One region of the Streptomyces sp. AM 4-1-1 genome, then DNA from elsewhere that is predicted to be linked to it. Evidence: riboswitches for the same ligand, from Rfam matches in the RefSeq annotation. Region 1 holds a riboswitch; the other holds the start of a gene.

Region 1 (7,752 bases):
ACGTCTTCACCTGGCTGGTCCTTCGGCGTGCCCAGGAACGAGAGGAACGAGGAACACAGAACATGCACTGGACAACGCGTGTCATCGTGGTCGGCGGTGGTATCGGGGGGCTGGCGACGGCGCTGAGTGCGGCCCGACAGGGTCACCACGTCGTGGTACTCGAACGACGGGACCGCCTTGAGGAGTTAGGGGCAGGCATCCAGCTCGGCCCCAACGCCTTCCGCGCACTCGATCGTCTAGGGGTTGGTGGCGCGGTGCGTGACAAAGCCGTCTTCATCGACGAACTACGTCTCATGGACGGCATCACCGGCGAGAGGATCGTCCGGATGCCCCTGACCGACCGGTACCGGGCCCGGTTCGGCAACCCGTACGCGGTCGTCCATCGCAGCGACCTCTACCAACCACTGCTGGACGCCTGCCGGACGTCAGCATCCGTCGAGCTGCTGACGGGCCTCTCGGTGATCCGGTACGAGCAGAACGACGACGAGGTGACCGCTGTCACCGCCACCGGCCGACGGCTCACCGGCGCCGCTCTGATCGGCGCCGACGGCATCCGCTCCACCATCCGGCGCCAGCTCGTCGGCGACGGCGAACCCCAGGTGTCCGGTCACACCATCTACCGGTCCGTCGTACCCATGAACCGGGTTCCTGACGATCTGCGCTGGAACTGCGTCACTCTGTGGGCGGGGCCAAAGTGGCACTTCGTGCACTACGCGATCGCCGGCGGAGCCCTCATGAATCTCGCCGCGACCAAGGACGACGGCGCTCAAGAGGTAGTCGCCGGGCGGCCGGTCGAGGCTTCGTACGTTCTGAACGAGTTCTCGCAGCTCGAGGACGCGGCACAACGACTACTGAAACTCGGCGAGGATTGGCGGACATGGGTGCTGTGCGACCGCGACCCGGTCGACGTCTGGACGGACGGCAGGGTGGCACTGCTGGGCGACGCCGCACATCCGATGCTGCAGTATGCGGCTCAAGGCGCGTGCATGGCCCTTGAGGACGCCGTCGTGATCGGTGAGTCATTGGGGTGTCAGGGGCACGAGGTACCAGGCCGCCTGGAGAAGTACAACACCTGGCGCCGTGACCGTACACGCAAGGCACAGCTCCTGGCCCGCGAGATGGGCAGCCTGCTCTACCATCCGGCGGGACAGGCGGCCGTGGCCCGTAACGCAATGCTCTCCTCTTTCACCGAAGACGGACTGTACGACGCGGTGTCCTGGCTGCACGGGGACCGTGATTTCATCGCGGGAGGCGCGCGGTGATCCATGGGGGACGCGACCTCTGGGCAACGAACCTGGGGACGGAGATGCGGGTGGTACCCACGCCGTCCCGCCCGCCTTCAGCTCCCCCAGCGCAGTGCGATCGTGTCGCCGACGTTGATCACCCTGTCGCGGGTGGCGGTGGCGGAGGCCGAGCCGTCGACGGCTACCTTCCAGGTCGAAGTACCGCTGTTGGCCTTCCCGTCGATCGCCGTGATGGCGCCGCTTCCGGTCGACGGGGTGACGCCGGTGACGCAGCCGGACGGGGTCGCCGCGGTCGTGGCGGCGGTGAGGACGTCGCCGAGCGTGGTCGTGGTGGCGGTCGGTGTGAAGGTCACCGAGCAGACCTTCAGCGCGCCCGTCCCGTCGTCCACGCTGAGCGACAGCCTGGTGGCGGTGCCGGGGCTGAACGTGCTGGTGGCGACCCACTGCGGGGCGCCCGTGGTGGCCGGTACGGGCGGTGTGAAGGTGAAGCCGCCGCCCGCCACCGCGCGCAGCCCGTCGATGGAGGCGTACGCGGACGGCGAGGTGTCACCGGGCAGGTACTTGAAGCCGCCGCCCGGGTTGAACTGCTGGGCGATGAGGAAGTCGACCGGCGTCCTGCCCAGAGGGGTGAGGAAGTCGCCCGTCTGCGGGTTGACACCACAGGCGTTCAGTCCGGAGACGGCCCAGCCGTTGGAGTCGGTGTTGACGCCGAACATGGCGTTGAACGCACCGGAGTTGTTGACCAGCTTGCCCTTGAGGAATGTCTTCGCCCGGACGATGTCCGCGTCGGTGTTCGGCACACCCGAGACACAGAGCGCGGCCATCGAGGCGCCGGTCATGTCGATGTCGCTCGCGGTGGCGAGCTGGGTCGGGTTGCCCTCGGCCTTGCTGTAGTTCCAGCCGCCGTCGTTGTGCTGGTTGGCGCGGATACGCGTGACCACCTGGTCGACGAGTGCCTGCGGTATGCGCCGCGCACCGGCCTGGGTCCTGGCGCCGCCGAGGGCCAGTGCGGCGAAAACCGTGCCGTTGTAGTTGGCGGACGGGCCGAAGTAACCACCCTCCGCCGTCTGCCAGTAGCCGTAGACGTCCGCGATGAGGTTGCGTGAGGCGGAGACCCGCGCCGGGTCGATGCCGGCGGCGTTCGCGTTGAGCGCGCCGCGTTCGTAGTCGGTGACCACGGGGGTGGCGGACGGCCAGCCCGGGGTGGCCAGCAGGTTCCGGTACACGGTGCGGGCGTTCTTCGTGGTGTCGCCGCCGGGGGTGACGTCGACGGCCGCCGTACCCGTGGCGGCGAAGGCGGTGAACGCCCATTCGTTGGACAGTCCGGAGCCCGCGTACGAACCGTCGGCGGCCTGGAGGGACTTGAGGTACGCCACACCGTTGGCCTTGGAGGTGGCGATCTGTGCCGGGGTCGAGGTGGCGGCCGCGGGCAGCACGGTCAGGGCGAAGGCCCCGAGGACCGCGGGCACCGTGAGCGCGATGCGGCGTGAGGTGAGAGAACGGGACATGGCCTGCTCCTGGGATGAGGGACGCCGGCCCCGCCCGCCCTCCCACGACCGAGGACGGGGAAGAGCGGGTGACCGCCGCCCGAACGCGTGGCACGGCTTCCAACTTGTCGTCACCGTCTGGGCATTCGGGCTCGGAACGGCCCCCTGCCGTCCCACACCGCTGCGCGTCAGCCCCGGATTCGCACCGGGTTCCCCCACTCGGCAGGCCAGGACGCTACCCGAGGGGCCAGGGGGTCCGCCAGACGCGGCCGGCCGCCGTGCCCGGGGACCGCCGGACCGGGGCCGTCAGGTGCCCGGACGGGACCCGGTGCCGGAACCGGCCTGCCTTGACGGTGTGTTCATACGCGTGTTCCAATCCGGCTGATACGCACTCAGCACCAGGGGAAGCCGGTCGGAAACCGGCGCTGACCCGCAACCGTAGGCCCGACAGAGCGTGGGCGAGCCGGAACACCTGGTGCCAGGTTTTCAGCGAGATACGCCGTCGCGGACTACGGCGTGGTTCGACCCGCTCCCGCCCGGCCTCCTGGTCGCCCGGGAGCCGTCTGCCGCGCACGGACCCGCCCGGGGACGACACGAGGGGCCGTGGTGGGGACCACAGAGCAATCGGACCGGCGCGGGTCGAGGAGAGGGCTGCTGTCGCTGATATCGGCGGCGGTCCTCACGTTCGGCGCGAGCGTGGCGTTCGTCACGGGGGTCTCCCCTGCCGGGGCCGACCCGATCGGGGAGTGCACGGCGACGAAGGGTGCGATCGTCGCGGTCGACCTCGGGCCGTTCGGCGGCACGGTGGAGCGCGGCTGTGACACCACTCCCACCAGCGGCTACGACCTGCTGCACGAGGGCGGGTTCACCACGACGGGCACCGGGCACGACGGTCCGGCGTTCATCTGCCGGATCGGCTTCGGACCGTACAACTCCGGTACGCAGTACCCGACCCCGGACCAGGAGGACTGCGTACTGACCCCGCAGCCCACCGCGTACTGGTCGTACTGGATCGCCTCGCCCGGCCAGGACCAGTGGTCGTACAGCCCGCTCGGCGCCATGGCCCGCAAGCCCAAGGACGGTGACGTCGACGCCTGGGTGTTCGGCGGCACCGACACCGGCGGGACCAGCGGCAGGCCGTCGTTCACCCCCGACCAGGTGCGCGCGGGCGGTGGCGGTACGCCCGATCCCGGTACGTCCCCGACCGTGCCGCCCGGCGCGATCGACCTCCCGGCCGCCTTCCGGTGGGTGACGGGCACACTGAAGGACGGTGACCACGTCGTCGACGAGGGCGCGGACGCCCCGAACCACCTGTTGACGACCGAGGCCGCCTACGCGCTCGCCGCCGGGGGCAGGAGCGCCACGCTCGACAAGGTCACGGCCCATCTGGCCTCGCAGACCGACGCCTACGCCTACCCCGCGGGCCCGGACAGCGCTCCCGACGCGAACGCCGCCGCCCGGCTGGCACTGCTCGCGGAGATCACCGAGAACGATCCGCGCTCCTTCGGCGGCCACGATCTGCTCGCCGACCTCAGGAAGAACGTCTGCCCGGCGGGGCCCGAGTCCGGCTCCCCCACCCCGGGCTGCACCGCCAAGGGCGACTTCCCGAACGCCACGTACGGTGACGCGCAGGCGCTCGCCGTGCTGGCCCTCCTGCGCGGCGGCGAGGTACCGCCGGCCCCGGCCGTGGACCGGCTGACCCAACTCCAGTGCCAGGACGGGTCGTTCACCAGCATCCTGATCCGCCCCGGTGAGTACTGCGACGGCGACCCGGCGACGACCGGGCTCGTCGCCCTCGTCCTGCGCCAGGCCGGCGGCCATGACACCGCCGTCGCCAAGGCCCGTACCTACCTCGGGAAGGCCCAGCTCCAGGGCGGCGGCTTCCCCGGGTACAACGGCTCCTCCACCGGCAGTGTGGCCGCCACCGCGTACGCCGCGCAGGCACTGCGGACGCTCGGCGACACCACCACCGCCGACGCCGCCGTCTCCTGGCTGTCGGGACAGCAACTCGCCGGGGGAGGCTTCGGGTTCGAGGAGGGCGCCACCGAACCGGCCCTGTACGCGACCTCGCCCGCCGTGCTCGCCGGCTCGGGCACCAGCCTGGCCGCCCTGACCACGAAGGTGCCCGAGCCGACCGGGCCGCCCACCACTCCCCCGACGACGCCTCCCACGGCTCCTCCCGGCGAGGGGCCCGATCTGAGGAAGGGCGTCGCCTACCTCACCGACCCGTCCCGGCTGCGGCAGGGCCGCTACTACGGCACCGGATCAGCCACGGGCCGGGCCGACTTCGGCCTCACGATCGACGGCGCGTTCGCCCTGGCGGCGGCCGGACACGACGACAACACCCTGCGCGCGATCACGGACTTCCTCGACCAGGGCGGCAAGGACGCCGAGGGCCGCACCCTGCACGACTGGACGAACGCGGGTACGGCGCACGCGGCGGGCGGGTCGATGGGCAAGGCGGCCGTGCTCGCCGAGGTCGTCGGCCGGGACCCTCGTCACTTCGGCGGCAGAGACCTGATCGCCGCGCTCGCCGACGCGGTCTGCGAGCGGCCCAGCACGGCCCCGGACCGCAGCTGCCCGGCCAAGGGCGCCTACACCTACGCCCCTTCGGTGTTCGCCCAGTCCCTCGGCGTCATCGCACAGCTGCGGGCCGGTGAGAAGGACGCGGCGCGGGCCCCCCTCACCTATCTGTCTGGTCTCCAGCAGCCGTCGGGCGCCTGGCCCAGCCTGATCCCGGCGACCGGCGACTCCGACGTCGACTCCACCGCCATCGCGGCGATGACCCTGGACCTGGCCGAGGACGGCACGAGCCGGCCGGCCGTGGACAAGGCCCTGAAGTGGATCGCGTCGCGGCAGTTGCCGGACGGCGGATTCCCCGGCGCCGCGGGCGACTCCGTGAACTCCGCCGCCCTCGCCGTGCAGGGTCTCTCCCTGGACGCGCCGAAGTACGGGCCGCAGATCGCCAGGGCCCGTAAGTTCCTGGCGTCCCAGCAGAACGCGGACGGCGGGTTCAACGTCGCCGAGGAGGGCCAGCGGGGCTCCGACATCCGCGCCTCCACCCAGGCGGTCGGCGGATCGACGGGCATCTCCTTCGGCATGCTGACCCGCAGCCTGACCGGCACCACCGCGCAGCCTCTGCCCGACCCCGACCCGTCGGCCTCCGCGCCTGTCATCGTCACTCCCGGTGATGACTCCGGCGGTGCGGGCGCGGCGGACGGCTCGGCGTCCGGCGACGGCAGCCTGGCGTCGACCGGACTCCAGGCCGGCGTCCTCGCGGCGGCGGCCGTCGCGCTGGTCCTGGCCGGCCGGTGCGTGGTCGTGGTGGCCCGCAGGCACCGCACGACGACCGGGGGGACGCGGTGACCTCCCGCGTCCGGCGGACGTCCGGCCGTGTCGTCGCCGCGCTCGGCCTGACGGCGGCCGCGCTCGGCGCGACCACCACGACGGCCGACGCCGCCCCGCAGCCGATCGGCCGGTGCACCACGTCCTCCGGTGTCGTGCTCGCCGTGGACTTCAGCCACTGGGGCGGGCCGGTGTACCGCTCCTGCGGTACGACACCGACCACCGGTTACGAACTCCTCAACCAGGGCGGCTGGGCGACCACCGGCACCGGACACGACGGCCCCGCGTTCATCTGCCGGATCGGCTACAGCGGCCACCAGGGCGGCAGGCAGTACCCCACCTCGCAGCAGGAGGACTGTGTCCTCACCCCGCCGGCCTCCGCCTACTGGTCGTACTGGCACGCCGGCCCCGGTGACCACACCTGGGAGTACAGCCAGCTGGGCGCCATGAGCTACCGGCCCAGGCCGGGCAGCGTGGACCTGTGGATCTTCGGCGGTACGGACATCGGTGGCACCAAGGGGCGGCCCACGGTCACCCCCGACCAGCTGCGCGCCCACAACGCCAGGCGCACCGGGGGTGGTTCGGACTCCAGGCCCGCCCCCGGACGGACCACCCGGGGGCCGGACGTGCGGCGGCCGACGACCGCCGCCCCGCCGCCCGCCCCCGTTCCCGTACCGCCTGTCGTGAGCGCGAGCCCGTCCGCCAGTGCCTCGCCGTCCGTCCCGGCGTCGCCGTCCCCTTCCCCGTCGCTCCCGGTGACCTCGGCGTCGGCGTCGGCGGTCGCGGCGCCGAGCGCGGGAACGGAGGTCATTGACGCGGCCCCCGCCTCGGACGCCCCGCACGACTCCGGTTCGCTGGTGCCCGTCGCGGCTACCACAGGACTGGTCGTCGTCATCGGCGGCGCGGCCGTGTTCGCCGCGAAGCGCCGCCGCCGTGCGGAGTAGGCCGGTGCCGCGTACCGCCCCGCCCGTCCCCACGCCCGTGTCGGACTCCGCGCCGAGCACGGGCGGCCGGCGCCTTCCCCGTACCCTGCACCCGGTGGCCTGGTGGATCTGGGCGCTCGCCCTCGCCACCGCCGTCAGCCGCACCAACAACCCGCTGCTGCTCTTCCTCGTGCTCGCCGTGCTCGGTCACGTCATCACGATGCGGCGCACCGAGGCCCCCTGGGCGCGGGGGTTCAAGTACTACCTGTATCTGGCGCTCACCGTGGTCGCGGTCCGGGTGGCGTTCCGCGCCGTCTTCGCCACCGGCATCACCCCGCGCGACCATTTCCTCTTCTCGCTGCCGCACATTCCGACCCCCGACTGGTACGCGGGCATCCGGCTCGGTGGTCCCGTCTCCCTCGAAGCGCTGCTCTCGGCCGCCACCGACGGGCTCCGCCTCGCCTGCATGCTCTGCTGCGTCGGCGCGGCGAACACCCTCGCCAACCCGAAGCGGGCCCTGCGCGTCCTGCCCGGCGCGCTGTACGAACTCGGCGTCGCCGTTACGGTGTCCATCAGTGTGGCCCCTCAACTGGTGCAGAGCGTGCAGCGCGTGAGCCGTGCCCGGCGGTTGCGGGCGGGCCGTGGGCGGGGGTTGAGGGCACTGCGCGGCATCGTCGTCCCGGTGCTGGAGGACGCTCTGGAACGCTCCTTGCGGCTGGCTGCCGCGATGGACTCGCGTGGCTACGGCCGGGC
Region 2 (7,752 bases), 6.1 Mb from region 1:
TGCTGGCCACCACCGCCGCCGCCTCGGCGGAGCAGATCGCCTGGGGATCGCTCCAGATCTCCGCGATCCGCGCCGACCCGGGCTGGCGGGGCGGGGACTACCACGAGGCACCGCCCGGCGAAGGACCCCACCGGGGCCTGGGGCTGGCTCGGCGGATCGCCCATGTCACCTATCGCAGCGAACAGGAGCTGGAAACCCGGTTCGGCGGCCGGCCGCAGCCGGGCGAACACCCCTGTCGGGGCGGGCGTTACGGGGTGGAGTCGTACCTCGATCATCACGCCGCGAAGCTGGTGCGCCGGTTCGACGCGGGCAGCTACGTCACGCTCACCGAGGCCATGAACGGGCACGACGTCGGCAGGGGCCGGGGCGGCGCCGCCCCGGCCCTGCGCGCGGCACGCATGCCCGCCCTGGTCGCGGGTGTCGAGTCCGACCGGCTCTACCCGCTCGCGCAGCAGGCACGGCTGGCGGCCGCGCTGCCCGGCGCAGGCAGGCTCCGGATCATCGACTCGCCGTACGGGCACGACGGATTCCTGATCGAGACCGAGCAGGTCGGGCGCCTGCTGCGCGAGGTGCTGCCCGGCACCTGACACCCACGGCCGGCCGGGGCGGGCACGCGACGGTGATGCCCGGAGAGGCCGGTCCCACGGGACCGCTCCGCCCGGCCGTGGACCTCTTCGGTACGCGTCCCGTCAGATCCGCCCCGCCGTCCGCTCCCCCCGCGCGCCGTCGAGAACCGCCCGGTGCACGGCGCGGGCGAGGCGCGCCCCCCAGGGTGAACGGGGCCCGGCGAACGGTTCCCCGCCGTCGGCGCCCGGGGCGGGCGAGGCGACACAGACGGCGTCGGTGGGGGTCCCCGAGCAGTCGAGTCCGGCGTCCAGAAGCGCCTGCACCTTGGCCTCGGTGGCCGTGGCGACGGCGTTGACCAGCGCGGCGTCGGACAGGGCGACCGGCAGGGTCACCACGATGTTGACGGTGCCGGGCGGCCGCGGCCCGGTGTCGCCGTCCGGCGCAGCGGCCCAGCCCCGGACACCGAGACCGCAGGTGACGGTCGCCGTCGCACCCTTGTCGGTGGCGACCGTGCGGGCGGTGACGTCGGCGGCGGTCATCAGTCCCGCGCCGGGGCCGGTCAGGCCCTCGGCCGCGGCGATCTCCGCGAGATGCCGGTCGGGGTCCAGGCGTGGGTACCCACCGGGCACCTGGGCGTTCACGATCCATCGCCGGGGGCCGAGTCCGCCGCCGAGCACGGCGCTGCCGCACACCCGCCAGCCGGGTCCCAGCCGCCACACGAGGTGGTGCAGACCGACGCCGCCCTCGTGCCGCCCCAGCAGCTCGCCGCGCCGCTGGGGCGGGAAGGTCCGTACGTCGGTGATGGCGCACTCCCTGGGCACGGGTTCGGGCAACGGCCCGCCGATCATATGGGGCGCACCGGACCCGTTCCCAGGCCGGGCCGGTGACCGTCGCTGCCCGCGCCCACGGCCCCGTCACCATCCCCTCGCTTCACTCGAACGGCCTAGTGCGGGTGGCGGCGGCCGCAGGCGCGCGGTGGTGGGCCGTGATGGGCGTCCCCGCACCTGGCGGGTCCGCCGGAGGCCGTCCTCCGGTGCCCGGCGGTTGCACGGTCCTACGGGGTGAGGCGCGATGGAAGTCGGGCGCGCCTCCCCTGGGGGACTCACCCACAGGACGCGCTCGGGCGAGGAGGAATCGGTCATGGGTGCCGCTGACGGTTTCACGGATTCCGGAGAGCTCGACGGCCTGACGGTCTACGACAGTGACGGGGAGAAGATCGGAAATGTGGGGCGGGTGTACGTCGACGACGACACCGGCAAGCCGGACTGGATCACGGTCAAGACCGGTCTGTTCGGCATGAAGGAGAGCTTCGTACCGCTCTCCGGGGCCCGGCGGTCGGGTTCCGACCTGCACATCTCGCATCCCAAGGACCGCGTCAAGGACGCCCCGAGGGTCGACGCGGACGCGCATCTGTCCGTCTCGGAGGAGGAAGAGCTCTACCGGCACTACGGACTGACCCGGAACCGCACGACGAAGCTCGGCGACCGGTCCGGCACCGGCACCGGGACGCCCGACGCGTCCCGCGCGGGTGTTCTGGGTGCCGCGGGCGCCGGAGCGGGCGCCGGAGCGGCGGGTACCGCGCGTACCGCCGGTGATCCGGCCGGTACGGGCAAGCACCGGAACGCGGACGCGTCCGCCATGTCCCGTCCGATGGCGGGGGCGGGAGCGGAGCGGTCGGCTCCCGGCATGGGCGGCAAGGAGGAGGTCATCCGGTCCGAGGAGCAGCTGCGCGTCGGCACGGAGGAGTACGAGAGCGGCAAGGCGCATCTGCGCAAGTACGTGGTGACCGAGAACGTCACCAGGACGGTGCCCGTGAGCCATGAAGAGGTGCGGATGGTCCGTGAACCTCTGCGGGGCGACGAGAAGTCGACCCGGGCGTCGGACATCGGCGAGCAGGACGTGGAGGTCACGCTGCACGCGGAGCGTGCCACGGTCCGCAAGGAGGCCGTGCCGGTGGAACGGGTGCGTCTGGAGACCGACCGGGTCACCGAACAGAAGGAGGTCTCCGCCGAGGTCCGCAAGGAGCAGGTCGACTACGCGGACGGCTCGGAGAAGGGCGGCAAGGACGCGGGCGGCGAGTTCGGCCGCGGTCGTCGCCGCTGACCCTCCGCATCGGCGGGGACAGTCACACACACCGGGTGAGGGGCGGGCCGCAGGGTCCGCCCCTCACCCCGTGGGCCGGTGCCGGGGTGTTCGCCGCCCCGGCACCGGCCCGTGCGCGGGCGCCGGGGCGGCCTCTCAGGTCCGCCGCGTGGCCCCGCCCGGGCAGGAAGCGCACCGAGGGCCGGGCGTCCAACCGGTCCGGGGGACCGCCGCGGTCACGCGGTGGACGTCCGCGATGGGTTCCGCGGTGATCACCTCGTGCGGGGACACCGCCCGCGACGACCCGGCCCTGTTCCGTGACGACGATCCGCTCGCAGAACACCGCCGGGAGACTGTTGGGGTCGTGCGGCGCGACGACGGCAGTTCCCCGGCGTCCCACGGCTCGTGCGCGGAGCCTGGTGTCCGTGTGCCGTGTCCGGTCCCGGGCGCGGCCGCCGGCGGGTCTTCGGACTCGGGTTCACACGGAGGAGGCGCCTTCCCGGGAACCCGTGGGCGTCCCAGTGGCCTTGGCCCCGCCCGTCCCCTGACCGCTGCGCGTCAGCTCCGGACTCGCACCGGATTTCCTGACCCCCGCATGGGGCTTCACCAGCATTTAGCGAACTGTCACGCGGTCGATGACCGCCCGGCGGGGGTGTGCGCGGGGGCAGTACGCCAGGCCGGTGGCCCGGCGTTCCGCCCCCGTTCCGTGGCCCGTCGACCCGGTTCAGGGACGCTGGAGCGCCAGTACGGCGTTGTGTCCGCCGAATCCGAAGGAGTGGCTGACGGCCCGTCCGACGGGTTGCCTCAGCGGTTGTTTGGTGACGCAGTTGAGGTCGAACTCGGGCGCGGGCGCGTCGAGGTTCGCGATCGGTGGTACGACGCCGTGCTGAAGGGTGAGGATGGTCAGCCCGGCCTCGATCGCGCCCGCCGCCCCCATGCAGTGGCCGAGCACGCCCTTGGGGGCGGTGACGGGCGGCCGGTGCGGGTAGACCCGGCTGATGAGGGCGGCCTCGGTCGCGTCGTTCATCGGGGTCGCGGTCCCGTGGGCGTTGACGTGCTCGACGTCCTCCGGCCGCCACCCCGCGTCACGCAGCGCCGACTCGACCGCGGCCTGGGCGACGGCGCCCGAGGGAAGCGGGCTGGTCGGGTGGTGGGCGTCGGTGGTGGCGCCCGTACCGGCGAGCAGCGCGCGGGGGGCCGCGCCCCGGGCGCGCGCGTCGTCGGCCCGTTCCAGCACCATGATGGCGGCGCCCTCACCCATGACCAGTCCGCGGCGGTCGGCGGCGAACGGGCGGCACAGCCCGGCCGGGTCGCCGTCCGCGGGAGCGGCGGCGCCGGAGCGGGCGAGGCCCGTCATGGCGACCGGGTAGATGATCGACTCGGTGGCCCCGGCGACCGCGATGTCGCACTGGCCGGTGACCAGCAGGTCGCGGGCGACGGACAGCGCGGTGACGCCGGACGAGCACGCGGTGCACGGCGCCAGGCTGGGGCCGGTGGCCCGCATGTCGATGGCGATCTCCGCCGCGGGCATGTTGGGGATGGTGAGCAGGATGCCCGACGGTGAGGTGGCGCTCGGGCCGCGCCGGTCGAGGGTGACGGCCTGCGCGGTGAGTCCGGCCGAGCCGCCGCTGCTGGTGCCGACGACCACCGCGACCCGGGTGCCGTCCCAGTCGGCGGGGTCGAGTCCGGCGTCCGCGACCGCCTCCCTGGCCGCGAGGACGGCGAACTTGACGTACTTCCCCATCCGGAAGGCGGTCCTTCCGCCGATCCGGGCGTCGAGGCCGGTGTCGTCGACCGTGCAGGCGAAGTCGACCACGCATCCGTCGAGCTCCGGCACGGTGTGGGCCGAGGAGACCCCGGCGCACACGCCGTTCCAGGTGGTCTCGGTGTCGTGGCCGGCCGGAGTGATCATTCCCAGGCCGGTGACGACGACGGTGTGACGGCTCATCGGGCGTTGCCCACCGGCAGTTCGCCCCGCAGCGACTCGTCGATGAACGCCGTGAGTTCGGCGAGGGTGGCATCGCGGTAGAGCCTGTCCGAGCCCGCGTCCACGTCCAGCGTCTCCCTCAGGATGACGGCGAACTCGGCGACGGCGAGGGAGTCCATTTCCAGGCTGTCCATCGTGGAGTGCGGCAGGATCTCCGCCGCGGGCACCCTGAAGGTGCCGATGAGAATCTCGTTGATCTTGGGGTGGATCTCGTACATGATCTTCCTTTCGCTTGCGTGCGCATATGTATGCGACCATGTGGATGAAGCGCGCATCAGACACTCCGCCGCCGGAACAACTCGACGACGAACCGCCGGTTACGCCTTGGGGCGAACCGATTCGTCACCGCCGCGGCGCGGTTTCGCGAACCACCGCGCCAGCGTGGAAGCCGTGCCCCAGTACGCCAGCAGCACGGCCCTGACGCCGAGCGCCGCCGCGGCCTCCTTCATCGACCGCACCGGGGCCCCGGCCACCGGGGTCATCGCGTCCCCGGCGTCCGGGGCCGCTCCGGGCCGGTTCGCCAGGCACCTTCCGGATCTTCGTACGCGTCCGTGTAGTCGGCACCCGCGATGGGCCAGTCGCCGAACAGTTCATCCGGAAGCGCGAAGGACTCGACCAGTTCGCCCGCGTGCGCGGCGACGGCGGCGATGAGCTGTTCGGTGGTCTCCGGCAGCGCGTCGACCTGGCCGGCGGTCAGCCACCCGGCCGCCAGGAGATCGCCGCTGTTGCGGGCCACCCACTGGAGCGCGAACAGCAGCTCCAGCTCCCGCAGCCGCTCGCGGGCCGGTCCCTCCGGGAGACCGGTCACCGCCTCGGCGTACGCCTCGGCAGCCTGCCGGTACGCATGCGCCTCCACCCCCCGCAGCGCCGCTCCCGACGCGGCGTTCCACCGGCCGAGCGGATCACCGTGCGGCGCCCGGCCCATCCGTGCGGCGGCCCTGGCGAACCAGATCTCCTCGACGGCCGCGAGGAGGCTCCCGAGGAACCGGGGGTCGAAGAGGTCGCCGTACCGCGCGGCCGGGGCGGCACGCCGCTCGCCGGACGCGCTGGTGAAAAGTATCTCGGCCGCGGCCTTCGCGTGGATGGCGAGGTTGTCGCCCTCCGCGGTGATCGCCCCCTCGATGCCGGTGATGAGTTCGGTCATGCCGTTGCCCTCCAACAGGCCCTGGGCACCGCACCGTTCACGGCACTCCACGATCACGGTGCGGGCCTGCCAGGTGATCCACCCCTTGGCGACGGCGACCAGGCGTTCCGCCTCGTCCCGGTCCGCGGTGGTGTGGGCCGTCCACCGGTCGAGCGCCCTGCGGTGCAGCAGGCTCATCGCGAAGACGGTGGCCAGGGCGGTGGCGAGCGGCCCGTGGTGGCTGCGGTGGGCCATCACCGGGACGCGGCGCGAGGCGCGGGGTCCGGAGATGTACCGGTGCCCGCCGTAGCGGACGGCGATCGCGAGGGTGGCGCGGGCGGAGCCGACCGCGCAGGCGCTCATGGAGAGCTTGCCCGGGGTGACCCGGCCGATCGAGACGAGGAGACGGCGTCTGCGATTGCTCACCGAGCTGCTGAAATTTCCGTCCGCGCCGAGCCGGCCGTGCTCGCCGCCGAGCAGCGCGCCGCGTCCCACGAAGACCTGGTCGAAGGAGGTCAGACAGTGGTCGACCGCGCTGCCCAGCCGTGCGGGCAGCGGCCGGACCCGCACCCCCGGCAGGGTCCGTTCGCCGTCGGTGAGCGGGGTCAGGAAGAGGAAGACGCCGAGGTCGGCGCCGTCGACGAGGAGTCGGGCGGCGACCAGCCCGGATTTGGGGCCGCCCGCCGGGCCCGTGTTGGGCATGAACTTCTGCGCCCCGGCGCACGGCGTGTGCAGGACGAATCCGTCCCGTTCACGGTCGTACGTCGCGGTGGTCTCGACCGCCGCCGCGTCGTTGCCGTGCGCCACCTCCGTACAGAGGAAGGTGCCGGTCCGCCGCAGCCGCAGGAAGTCCGACAGGTCCCTCGGGGCATCGCCCTGGTGGTCGAGGAGACTGCCGAGAAAGAGGTTGTAGTGGATGCCCGCGATGGTGGTGAGCGCCGGGTCGACCGGGGCCAGCCATTCGTGCAGGGCCGCCAGGGCGCGGGGGTCGGAGGCGAGCCGGGCACCGCTGTCGAGTGCGTCGTTGAGGATTCCCAGCCGTTCGTACGCCAGAGGGAGCCGGCCGTCCACCGAGGACCCGGCTCGGCGGCGAAACGGTTCTGTAGTGATCAGCCACCGCCAGAATCCATGTTCCCGGCGGAAGTCGCGGCCGAAGAGCACACCGGTCAGCAGATCGGTGGCGGGCTCGGTGGCCGCGCTGTCGATGATTGCGGTCATGGCATGAACAACGATCCTGGAACGGCGAGGACACCCCCGCCGTCATGGAATGTACGCAGGTCAGAAGCGGATCATGACCCAGCGGGGGGACGGGCCCGCTGGAAGGCGAGCGCGACATTGTGCCCGCCGAAGCCGAAGGAATGGCTGACCGCCCGCTCCACGGACCGCCGGCGCGGCTCCTTCGTCACACAGTCCAGCTCGAAGCCGCCCGGCGGGGAGTCGAGGTTGGCGACCGGCGGGATGACGCCGTGTTCCAGGGTCAGGACCGTGGCGACCGCCTCGATGGCCCCGGCCGCGGCCAGGGTGTGGCCGAGAACGCCCTTGGGCGCGGTGACCGGCGGGCGGTGCGGGAAGAGCTGGGTGATCAGAGCGCTCTCCATGGCGTCGTTGAGCCGGGTGGAGGTGCCGTGCGCGTTGACGTGGTCGACGTCGCCGGAGGACCAGCCGGCCTGGCCGAGCGCCGTTTCCACGGCCAGCCGGGCGCCGCGGCCGTCGGGCGCGGGTGCGGTGGGGTGGTAGGCGTCCGTGCTGGACCCCGCCCCGGTCAGCAGCGCGCGGGACCGGCCGCCACGGGCCCGCACGTCCGCCGTCCGCTCCAGCACCACGAGCGCGGCGCCCTCGCCGACGACGAATCCGTCGCGGTCCTCCGCGAAGGGCCGGGAGGCGCCCGCCGGGTCGTCGGTACGCGTGGACAGGGCGCCGGCCCGCGCGAACGCCGTGACCACGAGCGGCGTCAGTACGGATTCGGCGCCGCCCGCCACCACCACGTCGCACC

Evidence for each region. Region 1 has a riboswitch for cobalamin ahead of PZB75_RS27080 (prenyltransferase/squalene oxidase repeat-containing protein). Riboswitches for the same ligand answer to the same signal wherever they lie in the genome.
Region 2: another riboswitch for cobalamin. It lies ahead of PZB75_RS01165 (ABC transporter ATP-binding protein); the one in region 1 lies ahead of PZB75_RS27080 (prenyltransferase/squalene oxidase repeat-containing protein).

Annotation. Positions count from the first base shown of each region.
Region 1 is NZ_CP119145.1:6,394,194-6,401,945, reverse strand. It holds gene PZB75_RS27090 (3-hydroxybenzoate 6-monooxygenase) at 63-1,262, shown strand; gene PZB75_RS27085 (hypothetical protein) at 1,340-2,752, opposite strand; cobalamin riboswitch at 2,872-2,947, opposite strand; cobalamin riboswitch at 3,093-3,229, shown strand; gene PZB75_RS27080 (prenyltransferase/squalene oxidase repeat-containing protein) at 3,338-6,097, shown strand; gene PZB75_RS27075 (hypothetical protein) at 6,094-7,020, shown strand; gene PZB75_RS27070 (energy-coupling factor transporter transmembrane component T) at 7,058-7,752, shown strand, end outside.
Region 2 is NZ_CP119145.1:244,564-252,315, forward strand. It holds gene PZB75_RS01150 (homoserine O-acetyltransferase) at 1-587, shown strand, start outside; gene PZB75_RS01155 (adenosylcobinamide amidohydrolase) at 690-1,415, opposite strand; gene PZB75_RS01160 (PRC and DUF2382 domain-containing protein) at 1,708-2,670, shown strand; partial or broken gene PZB75_RS01165 (ABC transporter ATP-binding protein) at 2,825-3,034, opposite strand; cobalamin riboswitch at 3,089-3,275, opposite strand; gene PZB75_RS01170 (beta-ketoacyl-[acyl-carrier-protein] synthase family protein) at 3,374-4,597, opposite strand; gene PZB75_RS01175 (acyl carrier protein) at 4,594-4,854, opposite strand; gene PZB75_RS01180 (hypothetical protein) at 4,954-5,085, opposite strand; gene PZB75_RS01185 (acyl-CoA dehydrogenase) at 5,115-6,977, opposite strand; gene PZB75_RS01190 (beta-ketoacyl-[acyl-carrier-protein] synthase family protein) at 7,049-7,752, opposite strand, start outside.